One region of the Streptomyces sp. C36 genome, then DNA from elsewhere that is predicted to be linked to it. Evidence: riboswitches for the same ligand, from Rfam matches in the RefSeq annotation. Region 1 holds a riboswitch; each other region holds the start of a gene.
The links. A riboswitch is a leader RNA that binds a small molecule or an ion and turns the genes downstream of it on or off. The one in region 1 is predicted to bind thiamine pyrophosphate.
Positions count from the first base shown of each region.

Region 1 (9,536 bases):
TGCAGACGAAGATCAGCCGGGTCCGCTCGGTGATCGCGGCGAGCATCGCCTCCAGGTCGTGGACGTCCCCCTCGGTCAGCGGGACCGGGACCGGAGTGGCCCCCGAGACCTGGGTGATGATCGGGTACGCCTCGAACGACCGCCAGGCGTAGATCACCTCGTCGCCCGGCCCCGCCGTCGCCTGCACCAGCTGCTGCGCCACGCCGACCGAACCGGTGCCCGTGGCCAGGTGCGACAGCGGGACGTCGAAGCGCTCCGCCAGCTCGGCCATCAGGCCCGCGCACGCCATGTCGGGGTAGCGGTTGAAGGAAGCGGCCGCGGTGAGAGCGCTCTCGAGCACGCCGGGCAGCGGCGGATAGGGGTTCTCGTTGGAGGACAGCTTGTACGCGACCGGTCCGCCGGGCGCCGCAGGCCGGCCCGGCTTGTAGGTCGGCACGCTGTCCAGGGCCGCGCGCAGCTTCGGGGTCTTCTCGGTCACCGCTGGTCCTCCTCCACTGAAGCCAATACTGCACACCTTATGAGGATTGACCCGGGCGGCGTCCAGAGCTGAGGGAGCGCTCCTCTTTTCGGCGCGCGCCGTGGCGGACGCCGTGGCGCGCATCCCCCGTGAAGGTGAGTTGAGACCTCTTCGAGACCTGGACCGGTGCCGAGACGCGGATCCACCAGAGGGCGACAGCCCACCGTGGACGGGCTCAACCACCTGCATTTCCATGATCATTGAAGGAAATCGGTAGAGCAGAAACGTGCCTGTCAACAGTCAAACTCGGTGCCCTGCCAAAGGACCACCCGAGCCCTACTATCGGCTCGCCATGACAGCAGCAGGGAAGCATCAGGTGAGCCGGGCGGATCCGTCCCGCAGGGGCAGCCGGCAGGGGCGGGCGGGCATCCGTGATGTGGCCGCCGCCGCCGGGGTTTCGATCACGACCGTCTCCGACGCGCTCAACGGCAAGGGCCGGCTACCGGACGCGACCCGCCGCCATGTCCGCGAGGTCGCCGACCGGCTGGGCTATCGCCCGTCCGCCGCGGCCCGCACCCTCCGTACGGGAAAGTCGGGCCTCATCGGCCTCACCGTCACCACATACGGGGATGAACCTTTCACCTTCACCGAGTTCGCCTATTTCGCGGAGATGGCGAGAGCGGCCACGTCCGCCGCGCTGGCGCGCGGCTACGCCCTGGTCATCCTCCCCGCCACCTCCCGGCACGACGTGTGGTCGAACGTCGCTCTCGACGGCACCGTGGTCATCGACCCCTCCGACCACGACCCCGTCGTCTCCGACCTGGTCCGCCAGGGCATCCCCGTGGTCTCCGACGGCCGCCCCGCGGGCACCCTGCCCGTGACGGCCTGGGTCGACAACGACCACGAGGCCGCCGTGCTGGGCATCCTCGACCACCTCGCGGACGCCGGGGCCCGCCGGATCGGCCTGCTCACCGGCACCACCACGGACACCTACACGCGCCTGTCCACCACCGCCTACCTGCGATGGTGCGAGCGCGTCGGCCAGGACCCGGTCTACGAGGAGTACCCCGCCCACGACCCCTGCGCCGGCGCCGTGGCCGCCGACCGCCTGCTGGCCCGCCCCGACCGTCCCGACGCGGTGTACGGGCTGTTCGACCCCAACGGCACCGATCTGCTCGCCGCCGCCCGCCGCTACGGGCTGCGCGTGCCCGACGACCTGCTGCTCGTCTGCTGCAGCGAGTCCACCGTCTACGCCACGACCGAGCCGCCCATCACCACGCTCTCGCTCAAGCCCCGGCGCATCGGCACCGCGGTCGTCCAGCTCCTGATCGACGCCATCGAGGGCCTGGACACCGGCCGGCCGGTGGAACAGGTCATACCCACCGAACTGATCGTGCGGACCTCGTCCCAGCGACGCCCGCCGCGCACCACCGTCAGCGCGCCGCGCGGACCCGCCGCGACCTGACGCACGTCCCCCGGAAACCTCCCGGCGACCCGCCGCGGGGCCCGGCGAACGTCCCACGGCCCGACCCGCGTCAACCGGAAGTGAACCCGCATCCGGCGCACGGGCAAGCCGGCCGAGACCCGGGGGAGCCGCCCCGGCACGCTGCTGACCGGCGCGAACGGCTCATTTAACGGCTCATTTGGGGAGAAATGACCGGCGATCCCGGTCTCCTGCCCCGATTCACGGCCCCTGGTGCGTCACAAGCCGCGACGGTCATTCCTATGATGGGCGCACGACACCACGGACCGCCATCGACCAGGCAAGGTCCACAAGGTGCACGGCGGCGCGATGGTGGAGGGGTCGATGACTCAGGGGGCCGGGCAGGCGGCACGGACCACGGCGGCGATGGCGCCCTTCCCCGGGTACGCCGCGCCCGGTCCTGTTCCGGGCTACGCGCACACCGCCCCGCCCGCGCCGGAGTATCCGGAGTACCCCCCGGGCTACACCCCGACCGCCCGCGACCTGCCGGTGATCGGCCCGGGCGTGCCGCGGGACGTGCCCACCGTGGAACTGACCCCCATCGCCCCGCCCCAGCCGCAGCAGCAGCCCCAGCAGCACCAGGGCGCGCCCGTCGGCCGCGGCCCGCTGTACGTGGTCGGCGATGTGCACGGCTACCTGGACGAGCTCTACGAGGCGCTCGCCGCCCAGGGGCTCATCGACGCCCACGGCCACTGGGCCGCGGGCAACGCCCGGCTGTGGTTCCTCGGTGACTTCACCGACCGGGGCCCGGACGGCGTCGGCGTGATCGACCTGGTCATGCGGCTGTCCGCCGAGGCAGCCGCCGCCGGCGGCTACTGCAAGGCCCTCATGGGCAACCACGAGCTGCTGCTCATCGGCGCCAAGCGGTTCTCCGACACCCCCGTGAACTCCGGCGCCGGCACCGCCTCCTTCCAGGCCGCCTGGCTGCTCAACGGCGGCCAGCGCACCGACATGGAGCGCCTGGAGGACCACCACCTGCAGTGGATGTCCCGCCTCGACGCGATCGCCGAGGAGGACGGGCACCTGCTGGTGCACTCCGACACCACCGCCTACCTCGACTACGGCGACTCCATCGAGGCCGTCAACGACGCCGTCACCGAGGCGCTGCAGCGCAACGACCCCGACGAGTGCTGGGACCTGTTCCGCAAGTTCACCAAGCGGTTCGCCTTCCGCGACGAGGACGCGGGCCCCGTGGCCGTGCGGGAGCTGCTGCAGACCTACGGCGGCAGCCGCATCGTCCACGGCCACAGCCCCATCCCCTATCTGCTGGGCGAGGTCGGCACCGAGGACGCCGACGGCGAGGACGGCACTCCGCTGGTCGAGGGACCCCATCTGTACGCCGACGGGCTCGCCCTCGCCATGGACGGCGGGGTCACGATGGCCGGAAAACTGCTGGTAGTGCAACTTCCGCTGGCGGGCTGAGGGTTCAGCGGGCCGGTGCACGGGCAAGTGTGGAGTTCCACCGCCTCGGGGTAATTCGGGAAACCCGCTGTCACCCCGCGCCGGTGCGGCTCTACCATCGGCTTATCCGTAGCAGGCTCTCCTCCGTTTCCGCCCACTGCCCGGTACAAGCCGGCACCAGGCCCTACGGAGCATCGGGGGATGCACATGAACAGCGTTCCGCACCTGCTGGCCGAGGACCGCCCGGAATTCGAGCGGGTTCTCGACCAGGCGCTGCGTACCGCGAACCATGACCCGGAACTCGCCGCCGCGATAGGACAGCGGCTCAATACCGAACAGCTGCGCGCCATGGCGATGAGCGCCATGACCGCCATCTCCGCCTGTGCGATGGCGGAATACGAAAGCCTCCTCGCCGCCCGCGAGGACGTGCGCACCCGTTCGTCGGCCGCCCAGCCGCAGCCGGCCGGTGCCGGAATAGGCCACCCCGGCGAGAGCGGTCACGGCGCTCCGCTCGCCCCCGCCGCCGCGTCCGACGTCCCCGAGGGCCAGGGCGCGGGCGCCGGCGCCGTCCTCGCCGTGCTGGCCCCGGTCCTCGCCGGGATCGCCGCGTTCCTTTTTCTTCTCATCGGTTATGTCATGCGAACGGTCGGGGAGGGCGAGTCCGTCGCCCGCCCCATGATCTCGATCGGCTGGTGGTTCGGCGCCTTCACGGTCGCCGGAGTGCTCGTCGCGATGTCCGGGATGCTGCGCACCGCCCTGCGCAACGGCCGGCGTGAGGACGAGGCCCCACCGCGCGACCACCTCGCCGAGGAGGTCACGCGGGCCCATGAGGCCTGGCGGCAGGCGCTGCTCGAGCGGGGCGTACGGCCCTTCCTCCGGGAGGCGTTGGCCAAGGCCCCTCCGGCACCGCGTCGTCCCCGTAACCCCAGGAAACCCACCGGCCCCAGCCGGACGTCCCACCTCGGCTACTCCCGCCCCGGCTTCTCCAGCCCCGACAGCGGTCCCTCCACCCCCACCCGCACCGGCCGCCCCGGCCCGGACCGCCCCGGTCCGGACGCGGGAGGGCCGGACCACCGGGCCGACTAGGCCCGGCGGTCCGGCCGGTGACCGCGCGACCGGCCGCTCGGCGGCCGGTCGCCCGGCCTACTCCGCGATCGGCAGGTAGACGCGGTTGCCCGAGGCCGCGAACTCCTTGGACTTCTGCTCCATCCCGGCCGCGGCCTCGGCGTCGACCGCGAGGTCGCCGCCGTGCTCGCGGCGGATGTCCTGCGAGATCTTCATCGAGCAGAACTTGGGCCCGCACATCGAGCAGAAGTGCGCCGTCTTCGCGGGCTCCGCCGGCAGCGTCTCGTCGTGGAAGGCGCGGGCGGTGTCCGGGTCGAGGGCCAGGTTGAACTGGTCCTCCCAGCGGAACTCGAAGCGCGCGTCGGACAGCGCGTCGTCCCACTCCTGGGCGCCCGGGTGACCCTTGGCCAGGTCCGCCGCATGGGCCGCGATCTTGTACGTGATGACGCCGGTCTTCACGTCGTCGCGGTCCGGCAGGCCGAGGTGCTCCTTGGGCGTGACGTAGCAGAGCATCGCCGTGCCCCACCAGGCGATCATCGCGGCGCCGATGCCGGACGTGATGTGGTCGTAGGCGGGCGCGACGTCCGTGGTGAGCGGGCCGAGCGTGTAGAACGGCGCCTCCTCGCAGATCTCCTGCTGGAGGTCGATGTTCTCCTTGATCTTGTGCATCGGGACATGGCCCGGGCCCTCGATCATCGTCTGCACGTTGTGCCGCTTGGCGATGGTGTTGAGCTCGCCGAGCGTCTTGAGCTCGGCGAACTGCGCCGCGTCGTTGGCGTCCGCGATCGAGCCGGGGCGCAGCCCGTCGCCGAGCGAGTACGTCACGTCGTAGGCGGCGAGGATCTCGCAGAGCTCCTCGAAGTGGGTGTAGAGGAAGTTCTCCTTGTGGTGCGCCAGGCACCAGGCGGCCATGATCGAGCCGCCGCGCGAGACGATGCCGGTCTTGCGGCGCGCGGTCAGCGGCACGTAGGGCAGCAGCACGCCCGCGTGCACGGTCATGTAGTCCACGCCCTGCTCGGCCTGCTCGATGACCGTGTCCTTGTAGATCTCCCAGGTCAGGTCCTCGGCCTTGCCGTCGACCTTCTCCAGGGCCTGGTAGAGGGGCACGGTGCCGATGGGGACGGGTGAGTTGCGCAGCACCCACTCGCGGGTGGTGTGGATGTTGCGGCCGGTGGAGAGGTCCATGACCGTGTCGGCTCCCCAGCGGGTGGCCCAGGTCATCTTCTCCACCTCCTCCTCGATGGAGGAGGTGACGGCGGAGTTGCCGATGTTGGCGTTCACCTTCACCAGGAACCGCTTGCCGATGATCATCGGCTCGATCTCCGGGTGGTTCACGTTCGCCGGGAGCACGGCACGACCGGCCGCGATCTCCTCCCGGACGATCTCGGCGGAGACGTTCTCGCGCAGGGCGACGTACTCCATCTCCGCGGTGATCTCACCGCGCCGGGCGTACGCCAGCTGGGTCACCGCGGCGCCGTCCCGGCCCCGGCGGGGCAGGCGCGGGCGGCCGGGGAAGACCGCGTCGAGGTTCTTCAGGCCCCCGCGCGGTGAGGTGTGCTTGATGCCGTCGTCCTCCGGGCGCATGGGGCGCCCGGCGTACTCCTCCGTGTCGCCACGGCCGATGATCCAGTTCTCCCGCAGCGGCGTCAGGCCGCGGCGGACGTCCGTCTCGATCGCCGGGTCGGTGTACGGGCCGGAGGTGTCGTACAGCTGTACGTCCTGCCCGTTGGTGAGGTGCACCCGTCGCACCGGAACCCGCAGGTCCGGCCGCGAACCCGTCACATAGTCCTTGTGCCAGCCGATCTTCGCGTCGGACTCGGCGGCAGACATGCGTGCATCCTGCGAGGTCATGAGACCAGTAACTCCCTACGCCGGCATTACCCGGTAACAGGTTCGGCGGTCGGCGCAGCGGCTTCCGTACATTTCTTCGTACGGACGTCAGCGCCCTCTCAGCCCGGTGCTCCGAGCTCCCGCGATTGCAAAGGTGCCACCACGCTAGCGCCTCTCCGGCGGGGAGGACCAGTGGGGCTTGCGATGATGCCCCGGTGACCAGCACCAGCCATCCCCCCCAACGTCACTCGCACGGCCATGCGCACAGCCACTCGCACAGCCATGGCCCCGCGACCCCCGTCTCGGCACATCTGCGCAAGGTGATCGCCGCCGTTCTCGTCCCGTTCGCGGCCGCGGTCGTGGCCGGCCTGATCATCCTGTGGCCCGGTGGCGTCCCACCGCATCCGCACACGGGACTGGGCCTCGACCAGCAGACCGAATCGGGCCGGGTCGTGAAGATCGAGGAGCTCGACTGCCCCAAGTCCGGTGCTCAACCGCCCCCGTCACAGCAGCAACAGGGAGCGCCTCAGCCCACCAAGGGCAAGTGCGAGAAGGCCGAGATCGAGGTGACCTCGGGCAAGGACAAGGGCCACACCTTCACGGAGATGGTGCAGCCGGACGCCTCGCGCCGCTACGACGTGGGCCAGGAGGTCGTCCTGGCCTACGCCCCGAAGGCGCCGGAGGCCCTTCGCTATTCGGTCACCGACGTGAACCGGACACTGCCGATGGCCATACTCGCGGGCATCTTCGCCCTGTCGGTCGTGGTGGTGGGCCGGCTGCGCGGCATCTTCGCGCTGGTGGCGCTGGTCATCAGCTTCGGCGTGCTGACGATGTTCATCCTCCCGGCCATCCTGCAGGGCTCCGATCCCCTGCTCGTCGCGGTGGTGGGCGGCAGCGCGATCATGCTGATCGCGCTCTACATGTGTCATGGGCTCAACGCCCGCACCTCCGTCGCCGTCCTCGGAACGCTGACGTCCCTGCTGGTCATCGGCCTGCTCGGGTCGTTCTTCATCGACTGGGCGCACCTGACGGGCAACACCGACGACCAGACGGGCCTGGTGCACGGGCTCTATCCGCAGATCGAGATCCGCGGCCTGCTGCTGGCCGGGATCATCATCGGCTCGCTGGGCGTGCTGGACGACGTCACGGTGACCCAGACGTCGGCGGTGTGGGAGCTGAAGGAGGCCGACCCCACGGCCAATTGGCGGAAACTGTACGGCTCGGCGATGCGCATCGGCCGGGACCACATCGCCTCCGTGGTGAACACGCTGGTACTGGCGTACGCGGGCGCCTCGCTGCCGCTGTTGCTGCTGTTCTCGATCGCGGACAGCGGGGTGAGCACGGTGGCGACCAGCGAGATCGTCGCGGCGGAGATCGTCCGCACGCTGGTCGGCAGCATCGGGCTGGTGGCCTCGGTCCCGGTGACGACCGTGCTGGCGGCGCTCGTTGTCAGCGCCGACCGGCAGACGGCGACCACGGGGAGGGGAAGGGCGCGCGGAGGCAGGCGGCGCCGCGCGAAGTGATCGACGGGTGATCGACGGTGGTCGACGGGTGGTCCGCCGGGGTTCGGTGAACTGGGGAGGGTCACGGGGACGATCGGCCCGGGCGTCGTCAACGGCCCCGGCGGGGGGTGGCAGTTGTTCGCGACCATGGGCACGGCCTGCGGGCCGGACATCGGTGCGAAAGGTGACAGTGTCGACAAAACCACTGTGAAGGGAGCAGCGGCGGGGGAAGCGGCGGCGGTCCGGCGGTCCGGACTGCGGCGACCGCGCCGCGGGGGGTGGCACCGCGCGCCGAGCGGGTGCCGATCGGGGAGGGCGCCAGCCGACCGGGCCGGTCGGCCCGCTAACCGGCGTTCTGACCCTCGGGATTGCCGGCGAGGATGCTGTCCAGCGCCGCGGCGAGCTCGTAGTCGAAGTCGGCGACCGTGCGCTCCTCGCCCAGCGGGGCCACGCGGTCGGTGCGGTCGAGGAAGGCCACCAGCGGCGCCGCGCCCGCCCGGAACAGCGCGCCCTCCCCACCCACTTGCAGCCGGATGAAGACGTCCGACAGGTGCTGGGAGGAGGCGGGGGCGATGTGCACATCGCCCTCGCCGGACGGCTGGCTCAGCCCGTCGAGCAGCAACTCGCGGGCGAAGGCCCAGGTCACCGGGGCGTCGCCGGGGAGGTGGAAGGTGAACTTCACCGCGTACGGATCACTGCTGTCGTAGCCCAGCTCCACCGGGATCCGGAAGGACAGCTCCTCGGAGACGAGGAACGTCATGACCACTTCTGCCTGAACTGTGTCGCGCATCGCCCAATGCCCCGTCTTCGTCGGTTTGGCAGGGATTGAAGCCTGATGGCCCCAATGACGCCATAGTCTGACAAGAACGCCCAGTGGATCACAAGGAGTGATTTTCCAGTTACTCATGGAGACCGAGGGTGAGCATACGAGCTCGCCGACTCTGGAGCGTAGCGACTCGACTACTGCATGGAGTCGTAACCAGGGGATTTGCTGGCACGGAACAGCCGAGAACTGGCCAAAGTGGCCCGAGGGCGCACGGATTACCGTTTACGCCCCCGGGCTTCGCGTTCACGTTGACGGAGAGATGTTGACGGAAGAGATAACTCCCCGCCTTCCGCTTCGTTGAGTTGACCGAGCGGACACCGAACGGTGGCGTGGGCGACGCCGCCTGCCGGTGGGGACGTTCCGGGCGGCACGTCACGTCCGGAACGACCGGCCCCTACCAGTCGCCCCTCGACGACGAGGACGACGTGAACTTCTTGACGACGAAGATCAGGCCACCGACGAGAGCGACCAGCAGCAGCGCCTTGAAGAGCAGGCTGATGACAAAGCCGAGCACGCTCATGATCAGGCTGCCGAACACCAGCAGGACGAGGACCGGCACGGCGATCCACTTCACCCACCACGGCATCCCGTCGAATATCCCCTTCTCGGCCATGTCGATCCCTGCTCTCCGCTTCGCGCGTGATTTCACGCGGCCTCGTCACATCACGGCCGGTCGGACTTCCACGGCGAATGCCGTGGGGGGAGTCTGCGGCCGCCCGGAGCGGAATGCCCCGGCCTGCATTCGATGCTAGGGCGGCGGGACCTTCCGGCGGGGCCCGCGCAGCCCCCGTCCTCCCCTGAACCGCCCCCTACGGGATCGCGGGGTCCGGCTCAGCTCTCGGGCGGAGAGAAGACCACCAGAACCCTCAGATCCTCGCTGATGTGGTGGAAGCGGTGGACCACCCCGGCGGGGACGTACACCACGCTGCCGCGCCCCACCGTCGTGGTCTCCTCCCCGACCGTGACGGACGC
Region 1 covers NZ_JBFQGI010000004.1:333,019-342,554, forward strand. The annotation lists gene hisC (histidinol-phosphate transaminase) at 1-478, opposite strand, end outside; gene AB4K12_RS15035 (LacI family DNA-binding transcriptional regulator) at 810-1,922, shown strand; gene AB4K12_RS15040 (metallophosphoesterase family protein) at 2,250-3,362, shown strand; gene AB4K12_RS15045 (hypothetical protein) at 3,543-4,427, shown strand; gene thiC (phosphomethylpyrimidine synthase ThiC) at 4,485-6,257, opposite strand; TPP riboswitch at 6,253-6,390, opposite strand; gene AB4K12_RS15055 (YibE/F family protein) at 6,452-7,759, shown strand; gene AB4K12_RS15060 (SsgA family sporulation/cell division regulator) at 8,082-8,528, opposite strand; gene AB4K12_RS15065 (DUF5326 family protein) at 8,959-9,177, opposite strand; gene AB4K12_RS15070 (cupin domain-containing protein) at 9,396-9,536, opposite strand, start outside.

Region 2 (9,536 bases), on a different contig from region 1:
CCGCCGCCTCGCGCAGCCGGGCGTCCACGGCGCGCAGCACCGGCAGCATGGTGCGGACGACGAAGGGCACGCCGACCAGCGCCTGCGCCAGCGGCACCAGGATCCAGGAGGTGCGCAGGTCCAGCGGGGGCTCGTCCAGGCTGATCAGGAAGCCGAAGCCGACGGTCACCGCCGAGGTGCCCAGCGGCAGCATCAGCAGCGCGTCGAAGCCGCGTACGAGCCGTCCCTCGCGCCGGGTGAGGGCCGCCGCGGCGAGGCCACCCACGACGACGGCGATGGCGGTGGCGGCCAGCCCGTAGGCCAGGGAGTTGCCGATCGCCTCGAGCGGGGCGACGACGAACGTCCCGCCGTTCTCGCCAGCCGAGGCCAGGGCGCGGTAGTAGGTCAGGCCGTAGCCGTCGGGTCCGTCGAAGGAGCGCAGGACCAGCACCAGCAGGGGGACGACCACGAGCAGCGCGACGACGGCCAGGACCGAGCCCAGCAGCGTCCACTCGGCGGCGCCGCGCGGCCGGTGGGCGGTGCCGGCGGCGTCGACCAGGTGCAGCGTCGCCTCGCGCCGGCGCACGGTCCGGGCGTGCACGCCCAGCAGCGCGGCCACCGCCGCGAACTGCACCAGGGTCAGGACGGCGGCCGTGGGCAGGTCGAGCAGCTGCGCGGTCTGCTGGTAGATCTCCACCTCGAGGGTGGCGTAGCGGGGGCCGCCGAGGATCTGGATGACGCCGAAGGAGGTGAAGGTGAAGAGGAAGACCATCAGGGCGGCGGCCGCGACCGCCGGAACCAGCGCGGGCAGGGTCACCCGCCGCCAGGCCGCGAACCGCCCGGCGCCCAGGACGCGTGCCGCCTCCTCCTGGCGCGGGTCGAGCTGCGCCCACAGGCCGCCGACGGTGCGGACGACCACCGCGTAGTTGAAGAAGACGTGCGCGAGGAGGATCGCCCAGACCGTGGTGTCCAGGCGTACGCCCCACAGCTCGTCCAGCAGCCCGCCGTGGCCCAGCAGGGCCAGGAAGGCCGAGCCCACCACCACGGTGGGCAGGACGAAGGGCACGGTGACCACGGCCCGCAGCAGACGCTTGCCGGGGAAGTCGAAGCGCGCGAGGACGTACGCGCCGGGCAGCGCGAGGAGAAGCGTCAGCGCGGTGGAGGCGGCGGCCTGCCAGGTGGTGAACCACAGGACGTGGCCGATGCGCGGGTCGGTGATCACCTCGCCGACGCGGGCGAACTGCCACTGCCCCCCGTCCTTGAGGCCGCGGCCGACGATCGAGGCGACGGGGTAGGCGAAGAAGACGCCGAAGAAGGCGAGCGGCAGGGCCATCAGGCCGAGCCGCGTCGCCGTGCGCCGGGGGCCGCCGCCCTGGGGGGCGGCGGCGTCGCGGGGGGCTACCTCAGGACGAGCGAGGACCATTCCTTGACCCACTGGTCGCGGTTCTGGGCGATCTTCTCCGGGGCGAGCGTCTCGGGCTTGTCGATCCGCGCGCCGTACGTGGTGAAGACCTCGGGCAGCTTGGCGTCGTCGGTGGCGGGCTTGACGAACATCTGCAGCGGCATGTCCTCCTGGAACCTCTTGCTCAGCAGGAAGTCCAGGAGGGCCTTGCCGCCCTCGGTGTTCTTCGCGCCCTTGAGCAGACCGGCGAACTCGATCTGCCGGAAGCAGGTGCCGGTGGACACGCCGGTCGGGCCCTCCTTGGGCGCCGGCTTCACGCCGAGCACCTCGGCGGGCGGGCTGGAGGCGTAGGAGACCACGAGGGGCTTGTCGCCCTTGGCCTTCTTTCCGGCGGCGGAGCCGGAGAAGCGGTCGTTGTAGGCCTGCTCCCAGCCGTCGACGACCTCGACGCCGTTGTCCTTGAGCTTCTTCCAGTAGTCCTTCCAGCCGTCGTCCCCGTACTTGGCGACGGTGGCGAGCTGGAAGGCGAGGCCGGGAGAGGAGGTCGCGGAGTTCTCGGTGACCAGGAGGTTCTTGTACTCCGGCTTGACCAGGTCGTCGAAGGACTGCGGCGGGTCCAGCTTGTGGTCCGCGAAGTAGGCCCGGTCGTAGTTGACGCAGATGTCGCCGGTGTCGACGGGCGTGACGCGGTGCTCGGCCGCGTCGGCCTGCAGGCTCTTGGGGACGCGGTCCAGGCCCTTGGCCTCGTACGGGGCGAAGATTCCCTTGTCGAGGGCGCGCGAGAGCAGGGTGTTGTCGACGCCGAAGAAGACGTCGCCCTGGGGGTGGCTCTTGGAGAGGATCGCCTGGTTGACGGCCCGGCCGGCGTCCCCGCTCTTGAGGACCTTGACCTTGTAGCCGGTCTGCCGGGTGAACTCCTCGAGCACGGCGTCGGAGGCCGCGAAGGAGTCGTGCGAGACCAGGGTGACGGTCTTGCCCTTCGACTCCCCCGAGCCCTCGTCGGAGCCCCCGCAGGCCGCGAGGACGGGCAGGCCGAGCGCGGCCGCGGCGGCCGCGCCGACGGCACGCCGGAGATGGGTGTTCATGGTGGTGCTGACTCCCTACGCCGGTACTAACCGGATCAGGTCCGAGGGTCTGCGGGCCGTGCCGCACTCTCAGCGCTCGCTGCGCTCCCCTGTCGGATGTTCATTTGTGCGAATGGTCGCTTGTGCGAGTGGTGCAGGGGGACAGTATCAGCGCTCGGTCGCGGCCAGCTGTCCGCACGCCCCGTCGATCTCCTGCCCACGGGTGTCCCGCACGGTCACGGGCACGCCGTGCGCGGCGATCGCCTCGACGAAGGCGCGCTCGTCCTCCGGGCGGGAGGCCGTCCACTTGGAGCCCGGGGTGGGGTTGAGCGGGATGAGGTTGACGTGCACCCGCTTGCCCTTGAGGAGCCGGCCGAGCAGGTCACCGCGCCACGCCTGGTCGTTGATGTCCCGGATCAGGGCGTACTCGATGGAGATCCGGCGCCCGGACTTCTCCGCGTACTCCCACGCGGCGTCGAGGACCTCGCGGACCTTCCAGCGGGTGTTGACGGGCACGAGGGTGTCGCGCAGCTCGTCGTCGGGGGCGTGCAGCGAGACCGCCAGGCGGCACTTGAAGCCCTCGTCGGCGAAGCGGTGCATCGCCGGGACCAGGCCGACGGTGGAGACGGTGATGCCGCGCTGGGAGAGCCCCAGGCCGTCCGGCTCGGGGTCGGTGAGCCGGCGGATGGCGCCGACGACACGCTTGTAGTTCGCCAGCGGCTCGCCCATGCCCATGAAGACGATGTTGGACAGGCGGGCGGGGCCGCCCGGCACCTCGCCGTCGCGCAGGGCGCGCATGCCGTCCACGATCTGGTGCACGATCTCGGCGGTGGACAGGTTGCGGTCCAGGCCCGCCTGGCCGGTGGCGCAGAACGGGCAGTTCATGCCGCAGCCGGCCTGGGAGCTGATGCACATGGTGACCCGGTCGGGGTAGCGCATGAGCACGGACTCGACGAGCTTGCCGTCGTGCAGGCGCCACAGGGTCTTGCGGGTGGTGTCGTCGTCGCACGAGATGTGCCGCACCACACTCATCAGGTCCGGCAGCAGCTCGCCCGCGAGCTTCTCGCGGGCGGCGGCCGGGATGTCCGTCCACTGGGCCGGGTCATGGGCGTAGCGGGCGAAGTAGTGCTGGGACAGCTGCTTGGCGCGGAACGGCTTCTCGCCGATCGCGGCGACGGCCTCGCGGCGCTCGGCCGGGCTGAGGTCGGCGAGGTGGCGCGGGGGCAGCTTGGCCCCGCGGGGGGCGACGAACGTCAGTTCTCCAGGCGCGGGGGCCATGAGCAGGAACTCCTCATTGCGACGATGGCGGATGATCTCCGCTGTCGCGGAGCCAGCGGCATGACATGCCGGAACCCGGAGATCTCACAGGGGCACCCCCGCGGGCGCGGGGCCGGAAAAGGGCCCGCCGCGCACGACGAGCCCTTCCAGGGTACCTGGCACGAATCCAGGCCGATTCGATCAAGATCGAATCCGGACCGATCCAGGCGGAGCGATCCAGGCGGAGCGATCTAGGCGGAGCCGACGAACGCCACCATCAGCAGCCAGACCACCGGAGCGGTCGGCAGCAGCGAGTCCAGCCGGTCCATGATCCCGCCATGGCCGGGCAGCAGGGCGCCCATGTCCTTGATGCCCAGGTCCCGCTTGATCATCGACTCGCCGAGGTCGCCCAGCGTGGCGCTGATCGCGACCGCGAAGCCCAGCAGCAGGCCCTGCCACCACACTCCGTCGTCGATCAGGAACTGCATGCACAGCGCGCCCGCCACCATCGCGAACGCCACCGCGCCGATGAGGCCCTCGCGGGTCTTGCCGGGGCTGATGCGCGGGGCGAGCTTGTGCCTGCCGAAGCGCCAGCCCACCGCGTACGCGCCCGTGTCGCTGACGACCGTCAGGATCAGGAACGTCAGCACCCGCCAGGCGCCGTCGCCCGCCGCCAGCATCAGGGCCACGAACGTGGCCAGGAACGGCACGTAGAACGCCGCGAAGATGCCCGCCGTGACGTCCTTGAGGTAGTCGTCCGGCGGCTCCGTCATGCGCCATACGAGCACGGCGAGCGCGGTGAAGGCCATGGCCACCCACGCGCCCTCGGCGCCGCCCACATAGCCCGCGACGATCATCGCGGCGCCGCCGATCGCCAGCGGCACCAGCGGGGCCCTGATGGCCTTGCGCTCGGCCAGCCGGGAGGTCAGCTCCCACAGCCCGACCACCACGGCGACGACGATCACGCCGAGGAAGACGGGCTTGTAGATGAACAGGGAGGCGAGGATCACCGCGCCGAGGCCGACACCGACCCCTATCGCGGCACGCAGATCCCGGCCCGCGCTCTTCTTCGCCTTGGGCCCCTGGGGGCTGGAAGGCTCCTGCGGCCGGATGTCGGGCTCCTGTTCATCGCGGAAGAGAGGGCCGCCGATGTGGGCGGCCCCCCGCTCACGGTCGGCTCCGTCGTCCTGGTGTCCGCCTGCTCCGGGCACAATGGGCATGGGCCGAGTCTGCGCCGCGGCACCCGCCTCGTGCACAGGACCCGCCGATGGGGGCACCTCCCGGCGGTAGCCGGGGGCGGGTACCTGATCGGTGGACCCCCAGTGTCCGGCGCGTGGCGGGGCTCCCCAGGATGCGTCGTTCATCAGACCTCGAGCAGCTCGGCTTCCTTGTGCTTGAGCAGCTCGTCCACCTGCGCGACGTACTTCGCGGTGGTGTCGTCGAGCTCCTTCTCCGCGCGGCGCACCTCGTCCTCGCCGGACTCCTTGTCCTTGACGAGCTTGTCGAGGAGGTCCTTGGCCTTGCGGCGGACGGAGCGGATCGAGACCTTGGCGTCCTCGGCCTTGGTCTTGGCGACCTTGACGTAGTCCCTGCGACGCTGCTCGGTCAGCTCCGGGAACGTCACCCGGATGATGTTGCCGTCGTTGCTCGGGTTGACACCGAGGTCGGAGTCGCGGATGGCCTGCTCGATGTTGCGCAGCGCGCTCTTGTCGAACGGGGTCACCACGGCCATGCGCGGCTCGGGCACCGAGAACGACGCCAGCTGGTTGATGGGCGTCAGCGCGCCGTAGTAGTCCGCAACGATCTTGTTGAACATCGCCGGGTGCGCACGCCCGGTGCGGATCGCCGCGAAGTCCTCCTTGGCGACCACAACGGCCTTCTCCATCTTCTCCTCGGCCTCGAGGAGGATCTCTTCGATCACCACTTGCTCCTGGTGTTATCAGTAAGCAGAGCCTCGCCCCTGCGCGCGTCTTCTCCTGCACGGTGTCCGACCGGCAGGCAGTTGTCCATCCCCGTGCCGAGGTCTTCCCATGGCACGGAGTTGCCGTCCGTCATCTTTCGGTGAGACGCGGACGGCGTACGGGCTCTCAGTCCCGCGTGCCCTGGTCGCTCACGAGCGTGCCGATCTTCTCACCCTTGACGGCGCGAGCGATGTTGCCCTCGGCGAGCAGCTCGAAGACCAGGATCGGCACCTTGTTGTCCATGCACAGGCTGATGGCGGTGGCGTCGGCGACCTTCAGGCCGCGGGCGAGCACCTCGCCGTACTCCAGGGCGTCGAACTTCACCGCGTCGGGGTTCTTCTTCGGGTCGGAGTCGTAGACCCCGTCGACGCCGTTCTTGCCCATGAGGATCGCCTCGGCGTGGATCTCCAGGGCGCGCTGGGCGGCAGTGGTGTCGGTGGAGAAGTAGGGCATGCCCATGCCCGCGCCGAAGATCACGACGCGGCCCTTCTCCAGGTGGCGCACGGCGCGCAGCGGGATGAACGGCTCGGCGACCTGGCCCATGGTGATGCCGGTCTGCACCCGGGTCTCGACGCCTTCCTTGGACAGGAAGTCCTGGAGGGCGAGGCTGTTCATCACGGTGCCGAGCATGCCCATGTAGTCCGAGCGCGCGCGGTCCATGCCGCGCTGCTGCAGCTCGGCGCCGCGGAAGAAGTTGCCGCCGCCGATGACGACGGCGATCTCGTAGCCCTCGCGGACCACGGCCGCGATCTCACGGGCGATGGCGTGCACGACATCGGGGTCGACACCGAGCCCGCCGCCGCCGGCGAAGGCCTCACCTGACAGTTTCAGCAGGAACCGACGCCGCTTGCCGGACTCGGCGCTGGTGTCGTGGGTGGCCTGCTTGGCGTCCGCGCCCTGGTTCATTGCGTTCTCCTCGTGCACATACGAAGAAGGCCATTGCCGGATGGATCCTTTCGGTTCCCTCTGCGGCAATGGCCTCCTCGTCACATCAGCGGCCGGCCGGTGGACGGTCGGCTGCGTACGACCCTAGCGGGTCGTGGGTCATTCGCTGCTGCCGACGGCTCAGGCGCCGACGCGGATGCGGGCGAAGCGCTTCAGCGTGACACCGGCCTCGTCCAGAATCTTCTGGACGGTCTTCTTGTTGTCCTTGGCGAAGGGCTGGTCCAGCAGGACCTGCTCCTTGAAGAAGCCGGTGACGCGACCCTCGACGATCTTCGGCAGGGCGGCCTCGGGCTTGCCCTCCTCGCGAGCGGTGGCCTCGGCCACGCGACGCTCGTTGTCCACGACGTCGGCCGGGATGGCGTCACGGGAGAGGAACTTCGGCGCGAAGGCGGCGATGTGCTGCGCGACGTCCTTGGCGACCTCGGCGTTGGCCTTGTCCAGCTCGACCAGCACGCCGACCTGCGGGGGCAGGTCCGCGGCGGTGCGGTGCATGTACGCGAAGACCTGGCCGTCGGCGAACTGCGCGAAGCGGTCCACGACGATCTTCTCACCGAGGGTGACGTTGGCCTCGTCCACGAACGCCTGGACGGTCTTGCCGGCCTCGATCTCGGAGGCCATCAGGGCCTCGACGTCGGCCGGAGCGCTCTTGGCGATGTGGGCGGCCAGCGCCTCGGCGACGGCGATGAACTTCTCACCCTTGGCGACGAAGTCGGTCTCGCACTTCAGCTCGACGATGACACCGGAGGTGTTGTCGTCGGCGATGAGGGAGACGACGGCGCCGTTCTCGGTGGTGCGGCTCTCGCGCTTGGCCACGCCCTTCAGGCCCTTGACGCGGACGATCTCGACGGCCTTCTCGAGGTTGCCCTCGGCCTCGTCGAGCGCCTTCTTGCAGTCCATCATGCCGGCGCCGGTGAGCTCGCGGAGCTTCTTGACGTCAGCGGCGGTGAAGTTCGCCATCCTTCAATCCTTCTTCTGCACTACGCCTTGCCGCGGCTTTCGGCGTCATCGGCAAGGCTGGTCCGTCTTGAGGTCACCACAGCTGCCGGTCCCCGTCCCGCTGACGGGGTCCGACAGTGGATCCACCAGGCGACGGCGGGGGCGAGGGCCCCCGCCGTCCGGTACGGCAGGGCGTCAGGCCTGCTCGGCGTCCGCCGGCTTCTCAGCCTCGGCCTCGGCCTCGGCCGGAGCCTCGACAACGGCCTCGGCAGCGGCCTCGGCCGGCTTCTCGTCGGCCTTCTTCTCGCCCTCGAGCAGGTCGCGCTCCCACTCGGCCAGCGGCTCGCCGGCGGCCTTGTCGGCCTTCGCGTCACCGGTGGCGGCACCGGAGCGGGCGATGAGGCCCTCGGCGACGGCGTCGGCGATCACGCGGGTGAGCAGGGTGACGGAGCGGATGGCGTCGTCGTTGCCCGGGATCTTGTAGTCGACCTCGTCGGGGTCGCAGTTGGTGTCGAGGATCGCGACGACCGGGATGCGGAGCTTGCGCGCCTCACCGACGGCGATGTGCTCCTTCTTGGTGTCCACGATCCAGACGGCGCTGGGCACCTTCTGCATCTCGCGGATACCGCCGAGGGTCTTCTCGAGCTTGGCCTTCTCGCGGGAGAGGACCAGGAGCTCCTTCTTGGTGAGGCCGGAGGCGGCCACATCCTCGAAGTCGATGAGCTCGAGCTCCTTCAGGCGCTGCAGGCGCTTGTAGACGGTCGAGAAGTTGGTGAGCATGCCGCCCAGCCAGCGCTGGTTGACGTAGGGCATGCCGACGCGCGTCGCCTGCTCGGCGATGGCCTCCTGGGCCTGCTTCTTCGTACCGACGAACATGATGGAGCCGCCGTGCGCGACGGTCTCCTTGACGAACTCGTAGGCGCGGTCGATGTACGACAGCGACTGGAGCAGGTCGATGATGTAGATGCCGTTGCGCTCCGTGAAGATGAAACGCTTCATCTTCGGGTTCCAACGACGGGTCTGGTGACCGAAGTGGACGCCGCTCTCCAGCAGCTCCCGCATCGTGACGACGGCCATGGCCGCGCTCCTTGAAATACTCGGTTCCACGACGGCCGGGCGGCCGCCGCTCCTGACGCCCCGACGCGCCTGCCGTGGACGAATCCCTTGCGAGAAGCCGTACACGGACCGAGAGACACGGCCACCGGGCTGCCCGAGTGGGTCTGACGCGCCAGTGGCGGGGCGTGCGAAGTCGACCCGGTGACCCGGATCGCCAAGAGAAGTGTACGGGACCGGAGAACCGCCGGGTGACGGCGTTATGCACAACCGGCGAGTAGTCCACAGATCACCACCAAGATCCCCACGGCCCGGCGAACTCCGTCACCGTTGCGCCATGCGACGACTGGGCTCGGCCGTCCGGGCGCTCACGCTCTGCGCCCTCGCGGTCCTCATCCATTGGTGTACGTCCGCCCCCGCGGTTGCCGACCCCGGCCCGAGGGGGCCGGGCGGTGACCGTGCGTGGCCGGTGGCCGGGGCGGCGGGCGCGCGGCGGCCGCCGGTCCTGCGCGCCTGGGAGCCGCCCCCGGCACCCTGGGCGGCCGGCCACCGGGGCGTGGACCTACGGGCGGCCGCGCACCGCCCGGTACGGGCCGCGGCGGCGGGGACCGTCTCCTTCGCGGGCACGGTGGCCGGGCGCGGGGTGCTGGTGGTGGAGCTGGCCGGGACGGGCGGCCCGCCGCTGCGCACGACGTACGAGCCGGTGCGGGCCTCGGTGCGCGAGGGAGCGCGGGTGGCGGCCGGCGAGGTGGTGGGGGCGCTGGAGGCGGGCCCGTACCACTGCCCGGGCGGCTGCCTCCACTGGGGACTGCGGCGCGGGGAGGCCTACCTGGACCCGCTCAGCCTGCTGCCGCGGTGGATGCTGCGGGGCGGCCCGTCCAGGCTCCTGCCACTCACCGGCCCGCTGGGGGCCCGTCCGCCGGGGTCGGGGCCGTCGGG
Region 2 covers NZ_JBFQGI010000005.1:516,806-526,341, reverse strand. The annotation lists gene AB4K12_RS18760 (ABC transporter permease) at 1-1,312, opposite strand, end outside; gene AB4K12_RS18755 (thiamine ABC transporter substrate binding subunit) at 1,378-2,466, opposite strand; TPP riboswitch at 2,462-2,567, opposite strand; gene rlmN (23S rRNA (adenine(2503)-C(2))-methyltransferase RlmN) at 2,614-3,723, opposite strand; gene AB4K12_RS18745 (phosphatidate cytidylyltransferase) at 3,954-5,066, opposite strand; gene frr (ribosome recycling factor) at 5,066-5,623, opposite strand; gene pyrH (UMP kinase) at 5,790-6,569, opposite strand; gene tsf (translation elongation factor Ts) at 6,729-7,565, opposite strand; gene rpsB (30S ribosomal protein S2) at 7,740-8,621, opposite strand; partial or broken gene AB4K12_RS18720 (peptidoglycan DD-metalloendopeptidase family protein) at 9,091-9,498, shown strand.
Region 2: another riboswitch for thiamine pyrophosphate. It lies ahead of AB4K12_RS18755 (thiamine ABC transporter substrate binding subunit); the one in region 1 lies ahead of thiC (phosphomethylpyrimidine synthase ThiC).

Region 3 (9,536 bases), on a different contig from region 1:
GGGCGGCCGGGGTGCGGCTGGCCGACGGCGGCGTCGCCGAGGCCGACATGGTGGTGGCCGCGGTCGCGCCCGGCCGGCTGGCGGCCATCGCGCCGGGCGTGGAGGGGCGGCCGTCCGCGGCCCCCGTCGCGCCGGCCGGCAGGTTCGGTGTGTTCCTGGCGCTCTCCGGCGCCCGGCCGGAGGGCACCGCGCACCGCACGGTGGTCCACGCGGCCGGCCGCGGCGCCGAGCTGGACGCCGTCTTCGGCGAGCGCGGCGGGTCCGGTCACGGGCCGACGGTGACGGTGCTGCGGCCGGACGACCCCACCACGCGCCCGGGCGACGACCACGAGGCGGTGACGCTCACCGCGACGGTCGCCCCGCACGGCCGGGTGGACTGGTCGGCGCCCGGGGTGTCCGCCGACTTCGCCGAGCGGGTGATCCGGGCGGCCGAGGCCGCCGTGCCGGACCTGCGGAAGCGGCTGATGTGGCACGAGGTGCGCACGCCGGCCGACACCCGGGCGGCGACCGGGGCCGAGGGCGGGGGCGTGCCCGCGCCGGCCCTGGCCGGCGCGGAGGGGGCGTTCCTGCATCCGGGCAACGTCACCGGCCTGCCCGGCCTGTATCTGGCGGGCGGCTTCGCCCACCCCGGCGGCGGTCTGGCGCACGCGGGCATGTCCGGTGCGCTGGTCGCCGGGCTGATCGTGGACGGCGCCGACTGGCGCGGCTCGCAGTAGGCGGCCGCGCCGGGCGTCAGTAGCGGTAGTGCTGCTGCTCGTCGTAGCCGTGGCCGGGCGCCTGCTGCGGCGGGTACTGCTGCTGCCCGCCCTGGCCGGAGGGCGGGGTGTCGTTGTCGCGCTGCTGCGGCACCCAGACGCCGCCGGGCGGGGTGTCGAAGTCGTACTGCGGCGTGTACACCCCGGCGGCGGGGGTTCCGCCGCCGTACTGCTGCTGCTGTTGCTGCTGTTGCTGCTGCTGCGGGTACGGCTGCTGCTGCCCGTACACGTCGTACTGCTCGTAGGACTGCGGGCGGTTGCCGATGTACGGGTCGGAGTACGAGGCGTACTGCCCCTGGCCGTAGTCGTACTGGCCGGCGTAGCCGCCCTGGGCCGGGGCGCCGGAGGAGGCCTGGTCGCCGTAGCCGTCCGTGTGCCCGAAGACGTTGTCGTCGGCGCCGGCGGGGTCGTAGCCGGGGTGCGGCTGCTCGGCCGTGGGCTGCTGGGGCACGGCGGGCATGAGCTCGGTGGCGGCGGCGTCCAGGCCGGGGGCGGGCGGGGGCGCGTCGGGGCCGGAGGACGGGCCGGTGGCCTCGGGAGCGGCGGACGGTGCGGCGGGCGCGGGACGCTCGCCCTTGCGGCGGCGCCCGGACCCGGCCCGGCTCTCGGTCGCGGCTCTGCCCTTGCCCTTGCCCCTGCCCCTCGGCGCGCTCTTGCCCTTCGGCGCGCTCTCGGGGCCGCCGTCCTCCTCCTTGCGGCGCAGGGCCCAGCCCATCGAGAAGCCACGACGGAACGAGAGGGTCACGAAGGTCTGGCCGACGCCGAAGGCGAGGGCGCCCACGACGATGACCGCCACGGACGGTACGGCGACTCCGGCGACGACCCCGAGAAAGCCGACGAAGGCGAGGAGCCGCCAGCGCAACCGCGCCTTGTACTGCAGCAGCACCTCGCCGAGCAGCCAGAGCGCGACGATGCCGAACGCGATGTAGAGGACCGTCCAGCCCATTAACGCCCCTCTCGTGCGGCCGCCCGTCCGCCGGCCGACCGTGTCAGGACCGCTGGTGCAGCCCCAGGTTCTCGTAGATTTCCAACGTGGCCGTTGAGTGGTTCAGGGTAATGAAGTGCAACCCGGGGATCTCCTCGGCCATCAATCGGGCACACAGGTCCGTCGCGTACTCGATTCCGATCGAGCGTACAGCGGCCGCGTCGTCCTTCACCGCGAGGATCCGCTCCGCGAGGTCCGGCGGGAAGGCCGCGTTGCTGAGCTGCGCGAATCGTTCGATCTGGCGCACGTTGGTGACCGGCATGATTTCCGGAATGATCGGAGTTTGGCAACCCGCTGCCGCTACCCGATCGCGGAGCCGGAGATAGTCCTCGGGATAGAAGAACATCTGGGTGATGGCGAAATCGGCGCCCGCCCGGCATTTGTCGACGAAGTGACCGATGTCGGTCTCCCAGTCGGTGGAGCGCGGGTGCATCTCGGGGAAGGCCGCGACGCCCACGCAGAAGTCGCCCGACTCCTTGATGAGCCGCACCAGGTCCGCCGCGTAGCGCACGCCGTCCGGGTGACGCACCCACTCCCCCATGGGGTCGCCGGGCGGGTCGCCGCGCAGGGCGAGCATGTTACGGATGCCCACGTCGGCGTACTGGCCGATGATGTTGCGCAGCTCGGCCACGGAGTGGTCGACCGCCGTGAGGTGGGCCACCGGGGTCAGCGTGGTGTCGGTCGCGATGCGCTCCGTCGCCCGGACGGTGCCCTCACGGGAGGAGCCGCCGGCGCCGTAGGTGACCGAGACGAAGGTCGGTCCGACGGCCTCGATCCGGCGGATGGCGTTCCACAGCGTCCGCTCGCCCTTCGCCGTCCTCGGGGCGGCGAACTCGAAGGAGTACGACCGCTCGCCTGAGGCGAGCAGCTCCCGCACGGTGCGCGCGTGGTCTGTCCTGGTGGAGGCAGTGCCAAGGGCCATACCGGCAAGTTAACCAGCGGGTCCGTGGACCCCCCAACCGAATAGGCGAAATGTCCTGTTCGCCGGGCGACTGTCCACCGACCGTCCCACTCCTTGGACGCCGGGCGTCTCACGAGGAGCCGGACGGCCAGCCCTTACCCCTCGTGCGCGCGTATCCGCTTCGCCAGCCGTGCGGTGGCGGCCGCCGGGTCGTCGGCCTCGGTGATGGCGCGCACCACCACGATCCGCCGGGCACCGGCGGCGAGCACCTCGTCGACGTTGCCCTCGTCGATCCCGCCGATGGCGAACCAGGGCCGTACGGGCTCGAGCGCGGCGGCGTAGCGCACCAGGTCCAGGCCCGGGGCGTGGCGGCCGGGCTTGGTGGGGGTCGGCCAGCAGGGGCCGGTGCAGAAATAGTCCACGCCGGGCTCGGCGACGGCGGCGTCGACCTCGGCCTCGGCGTGCGTGGAGCGGCCGATCAGCACGTCCTCGCCGAGGATCGCGCGGGCGGCGGGCACCGGAAGGTCGCCCTGGCCCAGGTGGAGCACGTCGGAGCCGATGGCGTGCGCGACGTCGGCGCGGTCGTTGACCGCCAGGAGCCGGCCGTGACGGCGGGCGGCCTCGGCGAACACGGCGAGGTGCTCCAGCTCCTCGCCCGCCTCCATGCCCTTGTCGCGCAGCTGGACGATGTCCACTCCGGAGGAGAGCACCGCGTCGAGGAACTGCGGCAGGTCGCCCTGGCGCCTGCGCGCGTCGGTGCACAGGTACAGCCGGGCGTCGGCGAGCCGCTCGCGCGCGGTGACGGACATTCGGGTGTCTCCCCCCGGGTCGGCGGTGTACGGGCCGGGGCTGCCGGACCCGTACACCGGACGGTCTTTCTCTCTACCCCTCCGCGGTCGGAAGGCTCAGACGGCGAGCGCCTGGGCGCGGCGCTTCACCTCCGTGCCGCGATTCTCGCGCAGCGCCTGCGCGGGGGTGCCGGGCAGGGTCGGGTCGGGGGTGAAGAGCCACTCCAGCATCTCCTGGTCGCTGAAGCCGTCGTCCCGCAGCAGCGTCAAGGTCCCGGCCAGGCCCTTGACCACCTTGCCCTCGCCGATGAACTCGGCGGGCACCATGAGCACTCGGTTCTCGCCACGGCGCACGGCGATCAGCTGGCCTTCCTTGACCAGCTGCCGGACGCGCGTCACCTCGACATCGAGCATTTCGGCGATGTCGGGGAGGTTGAGCCAGGCGGGGACGAGAGCATCGATCTTTGCGTCAATCTCGGTCACAGGGACAAGCCTGCCATCCGCGACTGACAGTCGGTAGCCGGGTTGACCCGAGCCGGTCCCCGAACCGGCCCCGAGGTCACCCCACCGGCCCCTCAGAGCACTGCGGACTTCAGCGGCACGGACGCGTCGGCGGCCTTCGACCGGTCCAGCACCGCCCCCTGCTCGATGAGCTTGCGGCCCTGCGCCAGGTCGCGCGGGCGCCCCACGGCCAGCAGCGCCACCAGGACGCCCGCCCGCAGCCAGCACACCGTCCAGGCCGCGCCGGCCGGGTCGCCGCGCCGGACGAGCTCGTCGGCGCGCGCGTGGTGCCCGGCGTACTGCACGAACCGCCCGAACTGCTCGGACCAGAAGTACGGCACCGGGTCGTACACCGGCCCCTCGGCCGGGCCGTGGACGATGTTCCCGGCGACGGTCCGGGGGCCCTGCAGGGCGTTGTCCCAGTGGTGGACCAGCAGCCGCTCGCCGTAGCGGGCGGAGGGGAAGGAGGCGCAGTCGCCGACCGCGTAGACGTCCGGCAGCGAGGTGTGCAGCCGGTCGTCGGCGGCGATGGAGCGGTCCTCCGCGAGCTCGATGCCGGAACCGGCCAGCCAGGCCGTCGCGGGCCGCGCGCCGATGCCCACGACCACCGCGCCGGCCGGCAGGCGGGTGCCGTCGTCGAGGACGACCGCGCCCTCCTCCACCGCCGTCACCCGCGCGCCGGTCAGGAGGCGGGCTCCGCTGTGGGCGTACCACTCGGCCATGTGGCCGGCGACCTCGGGCGGCATGGCGTCCGCCAGCGGCCGGTCCGCGGCCTCGACCACGGTCACCCGGCAGCCCGCCTCGAGCGCGGCCGTCGCGAACTCGGCGCCGATCCAGCCGGCCCCGACCGCGACGACGTCGCGCTGCCCGGCGAGCACCGGGCGCAGTCCCTCGACGTCGTCGAGGGTTCGCAGCACGTGGACGCCGGGCACGCCCTCGCTGCCGGGCAGGGTGATGGGCTCGGCGCCGGTGGCGACGACCAGCACGTCGTAAGGCACCGGCCCCCGCGCGGTCTCCAGCACGTGGTCGTCCGCCCGCAGGCCGGTGGCCTCCCGGCCCAGCTCGAGGTCGATGCCGAGCGAGGCGAAATCGACCTCGAAGGCGGATCCCTCGGCCTTGCCCAGGAGCACGGCCTTGGACAGCGGGGGACGGTCGTAGGGCGGGTGGGGCTCGGCGCCCAGCAGGGAGATCGCGCCCTTCCAGCCCTGCTCGCGCAGGGCGACGGCGGTCTGCACCCCGGCCATGCCCGCGCCGACGATGACGACGCGCCGGTCACTGGAGGTGTTCGTCTGCTCGCTCACGCGATCAACTGTAGGACGGCGACCTGCGTCCGTCGGAGCAACCGGTGACGAGACCTCTGACACAGCGTCACGATGTTTGGGGGTCCGATCACCACGAACTACGCGTGGGCCGCCCTTCCGGCCCCTCCTCGGCGCGTACTACTGTGGCCGCTGCAAGCACTCGCGGGAGCCCGGACGCACCGGGCTGAGAGGGAGGCTGGACGGCCTCCGACCGTACGAACCTGATCCGGGTCATGCCGGCGAAGGGAGGGGCTGGAAGCCCATGCACGCGCGGCACACCCGTGACGTTCTGGTCATCGGCGGCGGCGTCATCGGCCTGGTCACGGCCTGGCGCGCCGCCCAGCGCGGTCTGCGCGTGGCGGTCGCCGACCCGGCGCCCGGCCAGGGCGCGGCCCAGGTGGCGGCCGGAATGCTGGCCGCCGTCACCGAACTGCACTACGGCGAGCAGACGCTGCTCGCCCTCAACCTCGCCTCCGCGCGGCGCTATCCGGCGTTCACGGCCGAGCTGGAGGAGGCCAGCGGCGTGGAGACCGGCTACCGCGCCTGCGGCACCCTCGCCGTCGCCCTCGACGCCGACGACCGGGCCCATCTGCGCGAGCTGCACGAGCTGCAGCTGCGCTCCGGGCTGGACGCGCAGTGGCTGTCGGGGCGCGAATGCCGCCGTCTGGAGCCGATGCTGGCGCCCGGCGTGCGCGGCGGGCTGCGGGTGGACGGCGACCACCAGACCGACCCCCGGCGCCTGTCCCGGGCGCTGCTGACTGCCTGTGAGCGGGCCGGGGTGGTCTTCCACCGCCACGAGGCCGTACGGGCGCTGCTGGCCGGCGGCCGCGCGGTGGGCGCCGAGCTCGCCGACGGCACCCTGCTGGCCGCCGGCCAGACCGTGCTGGCGGCGGGCAGCCTCAGCGGCCGCCTGGCGGGGCTGCCCGAGGACGTGCTGCCCCCGGTCCGCCCGGTCAAGGGCCAGGTCCTGCGGCTGCGCGTGCCGGACGCCTACCGGCCCTTCCTCTCCCGCACCGTACGGGCGGTGGTGCGCGGCTGTCCGGTGTACCTGGTGCCGCGCGAGAACGGCGAGCTGGTCGTCGGCGCCACCAGCGAGGAGCTCGGCTGGGACACCACCGTCACCGCCGGCGGCGTCTACGAGCTGCTGCGCGACGCCCACGAGCTCATGCCCGGCATCACCGAGCTGCCGCTGGTGGAGACCCGCGCGGGGCTGCGACCCGGCTCCCCCGACAACGCCCCGCTGCTCGGCCCCACCGCCCTGCCCGGGCTGCTCGCGGCCACCGGCCACTACCGCAACGGCGTGCTGCTCACCCCGGTCACCGGCGACGTGATGGCCGAGGTGCTGACCACCGGGCGGCTGCCCGAGGAGGCCCGCCCCTTCTCCCCCCGACGCTTCACCCACGCATTCCAGGAGCAGCCCGCATGACCGGCAGCGACGTCATCACCCACAGCATCAGCGTCAACGGCGAGCACCGCGACGTCCCCGCCGGGACGACCCTCGACGGGCTCGTGGCGAGTCTCACCACCGCGCACGGCGGAGTCGCCGCGGCGGTCAACGAGGCCGTCGTCCCCCGCGGCCAGTGGCCGCTCACCCCGCTCGCCGCCGGCGACCGGGTCGAGGTCCTCACCGCCGTCCAGGGAGGCTGATCAGCACAGATGGCCGACGACCTGCTCACCATCGCGGACACCCCCTTCACCTCCCGGCTGATCATGGGCACGGGCGGCGCCCCCAGCCTCGACGTGCTCGAGCGCGCCCTGATCGCCTCCGGCACCGAGCTGACCACGGTCGCCATGCGCCGCCTCGACGCGACCGTGCGCGGCTCCGTGCTGTCGGTCCTGGAGAAGCACGGCATCCGGGTGCTGCCGAACACCGCGGGCTGCTTCACCGCCGGCGAGGCGGTCCTCACCGCCCGGCTGGCCCGTGAGGCGCTCGGCACGGACTGGGTCAAGCTCGAGGTGATCGCCGACGAGCGCACCCTGCTGCCCGACCCGATCGAGCTGCTGGACGCCGCCGAGATCCTCGTCGACGACGGCTTCACCGTGCTGCCGTACACCAATGACGACCCGGTGCTGGCCCGCAAGCTCGAGGACGTGGGCTGCGCGGCGATCATGCCGCTGGGCGCGCCCATCGGCTCGGGCCTGGGCATCCGCAATCCGCACAACTTCCAGCTGATCACCGAGCGGGCCGAGGTGCCGGTGATCCTGGACGCCGGGGCGGGCACCGCCTCGGACGCGGCGCTCGCCATGGAGCTGGGCTGCGCCGCGGTGATGCTGGCCTCGGCCGTCACCCGGGCGCAGGAGCCGGTGCTGATGGCGGAGGCGATGCGGCACGCGGTGGAGGCCGGGCGGCTCGCACACCGTGCCGGGCGCATCCCGCGCCGCCACTTCGCGGAGGCGTCGTCGCCGGTGGACGGCATGGCGCGGCTCGACCCGGAGCGTCCGGCGTTCCGATGAGCTTCCGACCAGCCGTTCCTGTCACCGTTCGGCTATAGAACGAGCGAGCGGGGCGCACACCGTCCAGGTCGCGCCTCGCGACTCGTAGACTCGTGTGCCGTGGATACGACCCTGCCGGACCCCCTCGTCGATCACCTGCTCGACGGCCGTTACCGCGTCGAGGCGCGGGTCGCCGTGGGCGGCATGGCCACGGTCTACCGGGCCCTGGACACCCGGCTCGACCGGGTGCTCGCGCTCAAGGTGATGCACCCCTCGCTCGCCGCCGACCAGGCCTTCGTGGACCGTTTCATCCGCGAGGCCAGGTCCGTGGCCCGGCTCGACCACGCCAACGTGGTCAGCGTCTTCGACCAGGGGACCGACGGCCCGTACGTCTACCTGGCGATGGAGTACGTCGCCGGCTGCACCCTGCGCGACGTGCTGCGCGACCGCGGCGCCCTGCGCCCGCGCGCGGCGCTCGACATCGCCGAGCCGATCCTGGCCGCGCTGGGCGCGGCCCATGTGGCGGGGCTGGTGCACCGCGACATGAAGCCGGAGAACGTGCTGATCGGCGACGACGGCCGGGTCAAGGTCGCCGACTTCGGTCTCGTACGGGCGGTGGACACCAACACCACCGCCAGCACCGGCTCGGTGCTGGGCACGGTCTCCTACCTCGCCCCCGAGCAGATCGAGCACGGCACGGCCGACACCCGCGCCGACGTCTACGCCTGCGGCGTCGTCCTCTACGAGATGCTCACCGGAGCCAAGCCGCACAGCGGCGGCACCGCCGCCCAGATCCTCTACCAGCACCTTCACGAGGACGTGCCGCCGCCGTCCGCCGCCGTGCCCGGCCTGGAGCCGCGGCTGGACGCGCTGGTGGCCGCCTCCACCGCCCGGGACGCCGGGCGGCGCCCGGTCGACGCGGTCGAGCTGCTGGGCATGGTCCGCGAGGCCCGCGCCGCCCTGACCGACGAGCAGCTGGACGCGGAGCCGCCGGGCGCCGCTCCCGCCGCGGAATCCGTGGGCTCCGAGGACCGTACGAGCGTCATCCCGCGCGTGATCGTGCCCGCGCGGGGCGAGGACGAGCTCCACCACACCACCCGGCTGGAGCGCGTCCCGGCTCCCTCCACGCCGCCGGTCCAGGCCCCGCCGCCCGGGCCGCCCGGGCCGCGGGGAGCCGCGCGCCGGCTGCCGCCGCGCCGCTGGATCATCGCCGCGCTGGGCGCCCTGCTGGCCGTGCTGGCCGGCACCGGCGTCTGGTACATCAACTCCGGCCAGTTCACCTCCGTACCCGGCGTCCTGGACCTCACCCAGGCCGAGGCGGAGAAGAAGCTGGACGCGGCCGGGCTCGGGGTGCGCACCGACCAGGCCTTCAGCGACACCGTCGAGCGCGGGCACGTCGTCGCCACCGACCCCAAGCCGGGCGAGCGCATCCGCAACACCGGCAAGGTGAAGCTGACGGTCTCGCGCGGCCCGCAGAAGGCCGAGGTGCCCAACGTCGTCGGCATGACCCTGGACCAGGCGAAGAAGAAGATCGAGGGCCAGGGGCTGACGGTCGGCGAGATCAGCAAGCAGTTCAGCGACGAGACGCCCAAGGGCTCGGTGCTGGCCACCGACCCCAAGCCGGGCGTGGAGCGCAGGCCGGACTCGGCGGTGGCGCTCGTCGTCAGCCAGGGCCGGCAGATCAGCGTGCCGGACGTGACCGGGCTGTCCGCCGCGGCCGCCACCTCGGCGCTGCGCGACGCGGGCCTGGACGTCAAGGTCTCGGACGACCAGGTCTTCTCCGACCGGCCCCAGGGCTCCGTGGCGCAGCAGTCCCCCGCCAAGGGGGCGCAGGCCGCCGAGGGCGACGCCGTGACCGTCACCCTCTCCAAG
Region 3 covers NZ_JBFQGI010000002.1:694,865-704,400, reverse strand. The annotation lists gene AB4K12_RS08820 (phytoene desaturase family protein) at 1-716, shown strand, start outside; gene AB4K12_RS08815 (hypothetical protein) at 733-1,701, opposite strand; gene metF (methylenetetrahydrofolate reductase [NAD(P)H]) at 1,745-2,662, opposite strand; gene thiE (thiamine phosphate synthase) at 2,797-3,450, opposite strand; gene AB4K12_RS08800 (Rv2175c family DNA-binding protein) at 3,547-3,912, opposite strand; gene AB4K12_RS08795 (NAD(P)/FAD-dependent oxidoreductase) at 4,005-5,231, opposite strand; TPP riboswitch at 5,384-5,496, shown strand; gene thiO (glycine oxidase ThiO) at 5,494-6,657, shown strand; gene thiS (sulfur carrier protein ThiS) at 6,654-6,878, shown strand; gene AB4K12_RS08780 (thiazole synthase) at 6,888-7,685, shown strand; gene pknB (Stk1 family PASTA domain-containing Ser/Thr kinase) at 7,785-9,536, shown strand, end outside.
Region 3: another riboswitch for thiamine pyrophosphate. It lies ahead of thiO (glycine oxidase ThiO); the one in region 1 lies ahead of thiC (phosphomethylpyrimidine synthase ThiC).